DNA from 3 places in the Gottfriedia sp. NPDC057991 genome. Region 3 is predicted to be linked to each of the others. Evidence: riboswitches for the same ligand, from Rfam matches in the RefSeq annotation. Region 3 holds a riboswitch; each other region holds the start of a gene.
The links. A riboswitch is a leader RNA that binds a small molecule or an ion and turns the genes downstream of it on or off. The one in region 3 is predicted to bind thiamine pyrophosphate.

Region 1 (3,284 bases), on a different contig from region 3:
TTGATGGTATTGTTGCCGGTGTAGGTGGAGTTTTAGTCTTTGTTCCACAAATTTTTATTTTGTTTTTACTAATATCATTCCTTGAAGATTTTGGATATATGTCTCGAGCGGCTTTAGTAATGGATCGTTCAATGGAAATGGTTGGTTTAACCGGGAAAGCATTTATTCCAATGATTATAGGATTTGGTTGTAATGTACCTGGAGTTATGGCAGCTAGAACAATTGAACAGCCTAGAGAGAGACTACTCACAATTTTGTTAACACCATTAATGTCTTGTTCGGCACGTTTACCAGTGTATGCACTATTCGTTGGAGCCTTTTTTGCGAAAAACCAAGCAATAGTTGTATTTTCACTTTATATACTCGGAATAGTAGTTGCACTAATATTAGCTAAGGTTTTTTCATCTACTATATTAAAGGGTGAGTTTTCATTATTTGTCGTAGAACTCCCACCGTACCGTATGCCACAAGGTAAAGCTTTGTTTAGAAGTACATGGGATAAAGGTAAAGGATTTATTCGAAAAGCAGGTACGTTTATTTTTGGTGGTTCTGTCGTAATATGGTTATTATCTTACATGGGACCAAGTGGTTTAGGTGTTTCGATGGATGATAGCTTTTTAGCAATGATTGGGGGCATACTTACACCAATACTTGCACCGTTAGGATTCGGAACATGGCAAGCAGGTGCTTCTTTACTAACAGGATTTTTGGCTAAAGAGGTTGTCGTATCTGCCATGAATATCATCTATCACGTGCCGAATGCGAATTCTTTACAAGGGATATTGTCAACACAATTCTCTGCACTTTCTGCATTTAGCTTTATGGTTTTTGTCTTATTGTATGTACCATGTCTTGCAACTGTTGCGACAATTCGTAAGGAAACAGGTTCAGTGAAATGGACGTATTTCTCAGTTGGATATGCATTAGTTATTGCATATGTATTAGCGCTAATGATCTATCAAGTTGGGAGTCTATTAGGCTACTAAAGAAAGGAGTATTTACTTATGATTGTCAATATTATAATAGGAGCTCTTATTTTTGGATACGCAGGGTGGACACTTTTACGATATATAAAGAAAACTAAAAAAGGTAAATGTGGTTCCTGCTCAATCGCAAAAACTTGTAGTTCAAATTGTGATACAAATTATTCAAAATAGAAATATAGCGTTAACTAGAAAAGATTTAATTTAAAGTAATCTGTCTAAATACTTGAATTAAGTAGAAGGATTAATTAAGATGATAAAGTAATCAACTTAAATAATTGAATAGTACTAGGGGTGCCGTAAATGGTCGGCTGAGATTAAGACACAATAGTCTTTGACCCTTTAACCTGATCTGGATAATGCCAGCGTAGGAAAGTGAACGGTAGAATACATTTTTTGTATTCATAACATTGATTTGTTCGAGCACAGGTCCTTATGGGATTTGTGCTTTTTTGTATTTAAAATCAAGTTTCATCTTCTATCTGTAAGATCAAAGAGTTCTATTCATGAAATAGGGGGAAGAAAATTGAAAAAAGTATTAACGATAGCAGGCTCTGATTCAAGTGGTGGTGCAGGTATTCAAGCGGATTTAAAGACGTTTTCGGCTCATCGTGTTTTTGGAATGAGTGTAATTACAGCAGTAACAGCTCAAAATACGCAAGGAGTGTTTGCAGTACAAGACATGACACCAGAGATTATTGCTAGTCAGTTAGATGCAATTTTTACTGATATTGAAGTAGATGCTGTAAAAATTGGAATGGTATCCAAAATAGAGACGATTAAAGTAATTGCTGAGAAACTAAAGCAATATAAACCAAAGCAAATCGTAGTTGATCCAGTTATGGTTTCAAAAAGCGGATTTGATTTATTAAGTCCGGATGCAAAGGAAGCTTTAATACAAGAATTGATTCCGCTAGCAACTGTAATTACGCCAAATCTTCCTGAAGCAGAAGTTATTACCGGAAGAAAAATTACAACGATTGACGAGATGAAAGAAGCTGCTATTCAAATTCACTCATTAGGTGCTAAGAACGTCCTTGTAAAGGGTGGTCATCTAGAAGGTGAAGCGACCGATATTTGTTTTAATGGTGAGGAGTTTACAAGCTTTAACAGCGTTAGAATTAATACAATTAATACCCACGGTACAGGTTGTACTTTATCTTCAGCGATTACATCTAATTTAGCAAATGAACTTGAATTAAATGAGGCAATTAGAGAGGCGAAAACCTATATAACATTAGCAATTCAACATTCCTTTTCAATCGGAAAAGGGGTAGGTCCTGTCCATCATTTCTACTCATTGTATGAAAAGGCAGGCGTTCAACATGTCTAATCAAAATGCAAAAATGACAAAGTGGAACTTTACAACACTTTGGTTTGGTGCGGCAGTTTCCGTAGCGGAAATTATGACTGGTGCACTGGTAGCACCACTAGGTTTTAAGAAAGGTTTGACGGCCATTTTAGTAGGGCATTTACTTGGAACACTATTACTTATTTTAGGTGGAGTCATTGGTTCTCAACAAAGATTGTCAGCAATGGAATCTACAAAAATTTCATTTGGTAGCTATGGTAGCTATTTGTTTTCGATTTTAAATGTTCTACAGTTACTAGGCTGGACGGCAATTATGATTTTAACAGGAGCTCGCTCAATCAATTTAGTTACAATAAAAGATTATAAATTTGATCACTTATGGGTTTGGTGTTTAGTAATTGGAATATTAATCGCAATCTGGTTGTACTTTGGACAAAATGCTTCAAAAAAACTTAATAGTTTAGCCGTTTGTTTATTATTTGTTCTAACAATTGTACTGTGTTTTGTTATTTTTAAAAGCGATAAAATCTTAACTCAACCAAGCACTACCGGATTATCTTTTGGAGAAGCAGTTGAATTATCAGTCATTATGCCACTATCGTGGATTCCATTAATTAGTGATTATACTCGATTTGCAAAGACAACAAAGGATGGAGCAATTGGTAGTTTTATAGGTTATATGTTTGGTAGCTCTTGGATGTATATTATTGGGCTAGGCGCAGCACTTGCTTTTAATGAAGTAGACCCGGTTGCTGTTTTAATGAGTGCAAATCTAGGATTGTTTGCAGTAGGTATCGTCGTCCTAGCTACTGTTACAACAACATTCATGGATGCATATTCTGCCGGAATATCAGTTACAACCATTTTTCCAAAACTAAATGGAAAACATATAGCCCTTATCGTTACAGCTATAGGAACATTATTAGCCGTTATTTTCCCAATTGAAAAGTATGAAGGATTTTTATATACAATTGGTTCATTTTTTGCAC
Region 2 (3,284 bases), on a different contig from region 3:
AATCTCCATTAGAGAGATGAGTTAATGAATACTGTTCTTTATAAATAATTTCTTTATTAACCTCGACAATAACAATTCGGTTTTCTAGTTGATATTCTTTAAGCAAATCCTTAATTGTACAGGTTTTGATGGAAATGTTGACGTTCTTTCCGTTTAATCGTATTTCCAAGTGTTTACACCTCCAAAACATAAAAATTAACGATTGATTTTAAATGCTTCGATCCAGTTACGATCGACTTTTCGTTTAAGGATTAAATCTCGAATTAATTTTCCAGTTGCTGGTGCAAGCAAAATACCATTTCGAAAATGGCCGGTCGCAAATAAGATATGATCATCTTCGGGATGAATTCCAATAAAGGGATTATAATCGAGCGTTCGCGGTCGTAATCCTGCCCAAAATGAATCAATTTTCATGTCTTCAATTTCGGGAAGCATTTTTTTAGCAATTTGTATTAATGACTCAATCCCTCTTAAGTTAGGGTTCTCATTCCATTCGTTATCGATCATCGTAGCACCGATGACAAGGCGACCGTCATTCCTTGGAACAATATAATTTTGTTCATGGAAAAGAGTATGTTTTAATACAACCTTTTCACTTCTGACCGAGATACATTCACCTTTAACGGGAATAATTTCGTGATGTAATCCAAGCTGCCCAAACAATGAATTACTCCAAACGCCACTTGCAACTACAATAGATTTTGCTTCAAAATTGCCATTTGTTGTTTTAATTAAATAATGTGAATCATTTTTTTGAATCTGAAATACATGAGTATATTCAAATATAGATGCACCTAAAATTTGAGCACTCTTGCAAAACGCGTTACAGGCAGAAACAGGTAATACATTCACGTCGTCTTCAATATAAGCTGCTCCAATTATGTTTGGATGGACGCCAGGTATCTGTTTTTTTAACTCCTCCTGGTTATACCAAAGTGCCGAAGTTTGAGTGAGTAATGGAGTTAATTGTTTTTTTTCTAATTCTGTATAAGCTAGTTTGAATATGCCACCTGTTTTTAGTTCAATATCAATTCCACATAATTCTTTTAATTCTTCTTGAAGTTGAAAATAAGTTAATTGACTGTTTCTAGCAAAAGTAAAAAATGACTCGGACTGATCCCACTCGGAATGGGCACCAAGCATTCCAGCAGCTGCCTTAGTTGTTTTCTGTCCAACTTGCTGTCCTTCAAGAACTGCGACATGAATATTTTCTTTCGCTAGATAATAAGCAATGGAACAACCTATTATTCCACCACCAATTACTACAACATCATATTTCTTGTTCATAAGCGAATTTGCACCTTTCAAAATATTGCAGCGCAGCTTCTAGAGGATTTCGGGCAGAAAATATGCCAGACATTACAGCAATACCATCAATGTCGTTCTCTTTTAGAACTTGAATATGTTCAGGTAATAATCCGCCGACTGCATAGATTGGTATAGTTAACGTTTTTTTCATCTCTGGAATTAGTTCAATCCCATTAGGTGTTAATCCATTTTTACACTCTGTTTCAAAACAATGACCGTACATAATATAGTCAGCTTTATCATTTTCTGCCTGTATTGCTTCAGTAAGTGTATGAACTGATTTTCCTACTCGTAAATTAGGAAAATATTCTTTTACATCAACAAGTGGAAGACCATGTCCTGGCAAGTGAATATTTGATAGGTTAGAGAAAATAGCGATATCTAAACGATCATTTAAAACAATTTTTTTCATATCTACTTTGTTTATTTTTAGTAGATTTAAGAGTGATATTAGCTCGATTGCCTTTTTCGACTTTTCGCGAATATGTACATAGTCGACTGCATCGATTATTTGAATTATTTTTGTAGCAAGTACTTCGACTGAGTGCTGATCATCTGTAATTGCAATAAGTTCCATGTCCCAGCCTCTTTCATTATCAAAATTTTTTCAACAAAAAAACCACTTTCCTAAAAAAAGAAAGTGGTTACAATGCACGCGAAAAAAGTTTAAAGTGCGCCACTTTCCTACGCAGGTACTAGCCTGTTCAGGTTTTGAGGGTTTAAAAGTAACTACTTTATTCTCAGCCCTTATCAAGGGATCCCCTAGTGATGAATATGTATGAAAATTAATCTTAGCATAGCATATAAAAAATAATATTCAATACTAAATTTATTTTTACTAGTCTAATTTTATTACCAGAAATTGGGCTTGAAGTATAGTGAAATCAAGTATTTTTGGGAGTATAAAAAAACAAAAAAATTTTTTTATTTGGAATTTCTGTAAAAATTTAGGGAAATAAAAACATTTACATTTTAAATTTGTGGGTTTATATTTAGTTTGAACAATTTAATAGATTGACTAGGGGTGTCCAATTAGTTGGGCTGAGAGAGAAACGCAATTAAGTTTCTTAACCCTCAGGACCTGATCTGGTTCATACCAGCGTGGGGAAGTTAGAAATTTCTCATTAATGATTTCATAATTGTTAATGTAGTTTTGCTAACACTTAGCCGGGTCTTAAAAATAAGATTCCGGCTTTTTTCATGCTTTAAATGAATTGGATTTCGTCCTTTTTAAACCAATTAAAAAGGGGAATGAAATCAAATGAACAATTCTGTAAATGAAATGAATTTTTCCATCATGTCTAGTTTTTCAGGGAGTAAGAAGGTATATGTTGAAGGATCTAGACCTGACATTAAGGTGCCAATGCGTGAGATTCAATTAAGTCCAACAACTGGCACTTTTGGAGAAGAAGAAAATGCTCCAGTTAGAGTATACGACACTAGCGGACCTTACACAGATTCAGCTAGCTCAGTTGATATTCGAAAGGGACTTAAGGCGATTAGACAAAACTGGGTGATTGAACGAAATGATGTTGAAGAGTATGAAGGGCGCGAAGTAAAGCCTGAAGATAATGGATATAGAAAAGAGCCAGATCAACATAATGTTGAAGTATTTAAAGGGTTAAAAAGAAAACCGTTACGTGCAAAGGATCATGGAAATATTACGCAAATGCATTATGCTCGTAAAGGGATTATTACACCTGAAATGGAATTTATTGCGATTCGAGAGAATGTTTCAGCTGAATTTGTTCGTGATGAGGTTGCAATAGGAAGAGCTGTCATTCCATCGAATATTAATCACCCTGAAAGTGAGCCAATGATTATCGGTCGTAATTTTCATGTGAAAATTAATGCCAATATAGGTAATTCAGCTGTCACGTCTTCAATCGAAGAAGAAGTAGAAAAAATGACATGGGCTACTCGTTGGGGAGCGGATACGATGATGGATCTTTCTACTGGTAAGAATATTCATACAA
Region 3 (3,284 bases):
TTAGATTTCATTAACGGTACTTCTCCGTTAACACATCCATCGTAATACCTTGTGGTTGGTAAAGTATTTTCATTTGAGTGATCACATTATGGCAACCTATTTCAATCATTCTTTCATTCATTTTTTGAACAACCTCTAACAATTGTTTCAAGTCACCTTCCATAGTTGTTTCCAATGGTTGAACTTGATATTTTACACCTGATTCATCAATAATTTTAATAGCTTCATCAACTGCTGGAATAACATCCTCAATATTATTTGTTTTCGGTATAATTTGGACACTCATTAAAGTAGTTTGCATATTAACTCCTCCTTATTTCGCTGGTAAGAAATCATTCGTAAATGCTTCTTTTGGCTTAAAGTTTCCTTCTAATAATTTATTTTCAGCTAAGAAATCTGCATAGTTTTTCCAAACTGATAATTTTTGCTCTCCCCAACGGTCTGCATCATCTTTATATTTAGATGCTAACCATTCTTGGCTTTTTTCCACTAATTTTTTATCTAAATCCGGATTATCCTTTATTAAAATTGATGCAGCTTCTTTTGGGTTATCAATCGCAAAATTATATCCTTTTGATGCTGCAGCAACAAATGCTTTTACTATTTTAGGGTTTTTACTAATCATTTTTTCGTTCGTAGCTAAAACTGGAGTATAGTAATCTAGCTTTTTACTATAATCAGTTAAATAAATCATGTTTAATTTTTCTCCACGAAGCTCTGCTTCAATCCCTGTCCATCCTTGATAAATCCACGCAAAATCGATATCTCTTTTTACTGCTGTAAAGAAATCAGCATCACCCATATTAACGATATTTACCTTATTAACATTCGCATTTTCTTCTGACATAAGCGATTTTAAAATAGCCTTTTCAACCGGTGAACCCCATCCACCATATGTTTTTCCAACGAAATCTTTTGGAGACTTAATTTCTTTTTTCACTGGTGATGCGAACCCAGAAGTATTATGTTGAATAATTGCTGCAATTGAAACAATCGGTACATTTTGAACTCTTGCTTGTGTAATTGACTCTTGATAAGAAACCCCAAAATCTGCTTTACCTGATGCCACCAATTGGTCTGCCCCTGTTTCTCCCGGACTGATTATATCTACATCAAGTCCTTGTTCCTTAAAGTAACCTTTTTCCTTAGCAACAAATAGCCCAGTATGATTTGTATTTGGCGTCCAGTCTAGTACGACTGTCACCTTTTTTAATTTCTTTGTCTTTTTAGTAGTGGCAGTTTTGTTTTGACCACATCCAGTTAACATTAAACAAATAGCCACTAAAAATACTACTAGTTTTTTCATTATCTATATCTCCTTTTTGTTTCTTGTTTATACAAAAAAAAACGCCCGGATACTAACCCGGACGTAAATGCGCTGTAAAAAACATATCTAAAAAGAGATACTGTTCCCTACGCTGGCATCACCCAGATCAGGTTCTAAGAGTCAACATCTTAAGGACGCTATCTCGGCCAGCAACACTGGCTCCTCCACATTTTTCTCATATATAAACTTTTCCTCATAAATATAACAGATAATGGTTGATTTTACGAATTATTTTTAACTTGCGTTTAATTGTTTTAATACTCAGTTAATAAGCGAAATAAAACTATGAAATTATAACATTTTTAAAAAGAGAATGATAAACAAAAATATCATTTCTTATAGTAAAATCTTAGATGGATAAAGAATATACTACATCAACAAATTATTAAGTAAAATGAGGGGATTTTTTGAATAAACCAATCGGAGTCATTGACTCAGGTGTTGGGGGCTTAACAGTTGCCAAACAAATTATAAGACAATTACCTAAAGAGGACATTTTATACTTAGGCGATACAGCAAGATGTCCATACGGATCACGACCATATACGGAAATTAGAAAATTCACTTGGGAAATGACTAATTTTCTATTGGAAAAAGATATAAAAATGTTAGTCATCGCCTGTAATACAGCAACTTCAATAGTCTTAAATGAAATGCGAGAAAAACTCCAAATCCCAGTCATTGGTGTTGTTCGCCCAGGTGCCAGAGCAGCAATCAAATTAACACAAAATGACCACATCGGTGTCATAGGAACGAATGCTACTATTAATAGTAAAGCATATCATTCTGCACTAAAGCGGATTAATGACAAAGTTTTAATTGAAGGTTTGGCATGTCCAGAGTTTGCTGGAATTGTTGAAAATGGGGACTACAATAAACCTGAAATATTTGAGATTGTTAAACACACTCTTGCACCGCTTATTGATTCAAATATTGATACCCTAATACTTGGTTGTACTCATTACCCATTACTCGGTCCAATCATTCAAAAAGTGATGGGACCATCAATCCAACTTATCAGCTCTGGCGATGAAACAGCTTTAGAAGTAAGTGCAATACTGGATCAACAAAATATATTATCGAACTCTGAAATCATTTCACACGAATTTTTTACAACTGGGGATCCAACCATTTTTAGTAAAATAGCTTCATCTTTATTCCAAGAACCGATGGAAAATGTAAAGTATATAAAACTATAAAAATTTATAGACTTCAATAAATGAAGAAAACCAACAAAGTAATCCTTTGTTGGTTTTTGTGTTTTTTTAAATTGCAAACGCTCTTCAATTTAATAAAGTTTATTCTTTTTTACTACTTGAAAAATAATCTTTAAGCATCGCATTGTTCTTTACAACATCTTCTAATGTATATTGATCTAATACTTGTAAAAATTGTTCTAATGCGTTATTAAATATATGTTTTAAAGAACAAACGGGCGTAATAACACAAGTACCACCGTGCTCAAAACATTCTACAATATTAAAGTCTTCTTCAGTTTTACGGATTATTTCTCCGATATTTATTTCTGTTGGCAATTTAGCTAAACGGATTCCACCGTTTCTACCACGTATCGTTTCGATATAGCCCATCTTTCCTAAATTATAAATTATTTTCATTAAATGGTTTTTAGAAATATCATAAGCTTCAGCGATGTCCTTAATTTTAACTAATTTTTCACGAGGCTCTGAGCTTAGAAATATTAATACACGAAGAGAGTAATCCGAATAAGTTGTTAAACGCATAACTTGTCCTCACTATTTTATTTAAAATTAATCATAGCATAATTGTGAACATTTTTTAAACTTTTATGTATTTTTTCGAAAAAATTCACAAAAGAAGTATTTTGTATATTGCTTTAAACGAATTCTAGGTCTAAGATTAAGATGTATTTACAATACTACTTTAAATCGTGATTAGGGGGATTTTTCATGTTATCTCAAAAAACAATTGATATTAT

Region 1: it holds a riboswitch for thiamine pyrophosphate, as region 3 does, so the genes downstream of both, thiD (bifunctional hydroxymethylpyrimidine kinase/phosphomethylpyrimidine kinase) here and ACFVR2_RS00300 (ABC transporter substrate-binding protein) in region 3, are expected to answer to the same signal.
Region 2: it holds a riboswitch for thiamine pyrophosphate, as region 3 does, so the genes downstream of both, ACFVR2_RS18280 (thiamine phosphate synthase) here and ACFVR2_RS00300 (ABC transporter substrate-binding protein) in region 3, are expected to answer to the same signal.

Annotation. Positions count from the first base shown of each region.
Region 1 covers NZ_JBHVQN010000003.1:276,966-280,249, reverse strand. The annotation lists gene feoB (ferrous iron transport protein B) at 1-986, shown strand, start outside; gene ACFVR2_RS12840 (FeoB-associated Cys-rich membrane protein) at 1,005-1,157, shown strand; TPP riboswitch at 1,264-1,374, shown strand; gene thiD (bifunctional hydroxymethylpyrimidine kinase/phosphomethylpyrimidine kinase) at 1,510-2,316, shown strand; gene cytX (putative hydroxymethylpyrimidine transporter CytX) at 2,309-3,284, shown strand, end outside.
Region 2 covers NZ_JBHVQN010000005.1:370,554-373,837, reverse strand. The annotation lists gene thiS (sulfur carrier protein ThiS) at 1-169, opposite strand, end outside; gene thiO (glycine oxidase ThiO) at 196-1,287, opposite strand; gene ACFVR2_RS18280 (thiamine phosphate synthase) at 1,271-1,885, opposite strand; TPP riboswitch at 1,973-2,082, opposite strand; TPP riboswitch at 2,319-2,433, shown strand; gene thiC (phosphomethylpyrimidine synthase ThiC) at 2,570-3,284, shown strand, end outside.
Region 3 covers NZ_JBHVQN010000001.1:60,809-64,092, reverse strand. The annotation lists gene ACFVR2_RS00310 (ABC transporter permease) at 1-11, opposite strand, end outside; gene ACFVR2_RS00305 (thiamine-binding protein) at 11-301, opposite strand; gene ACFVR2_RS00300 (ABC transporter substrate-binding protein) at 314-1,306, opposite strand; TPP riboswitch at 1,394-1,503, opposite strand; gene racE (glutamate racemase) at 1,735-2,526, shown strand; gene ACFVR2_RS00290 (RrF2 family transcriptional regulator) at 2,626-3,069, opposite strand; gene hmpA (NO-inducible flavohemoprotein) at 3,256-3,284, shown strand, end outside.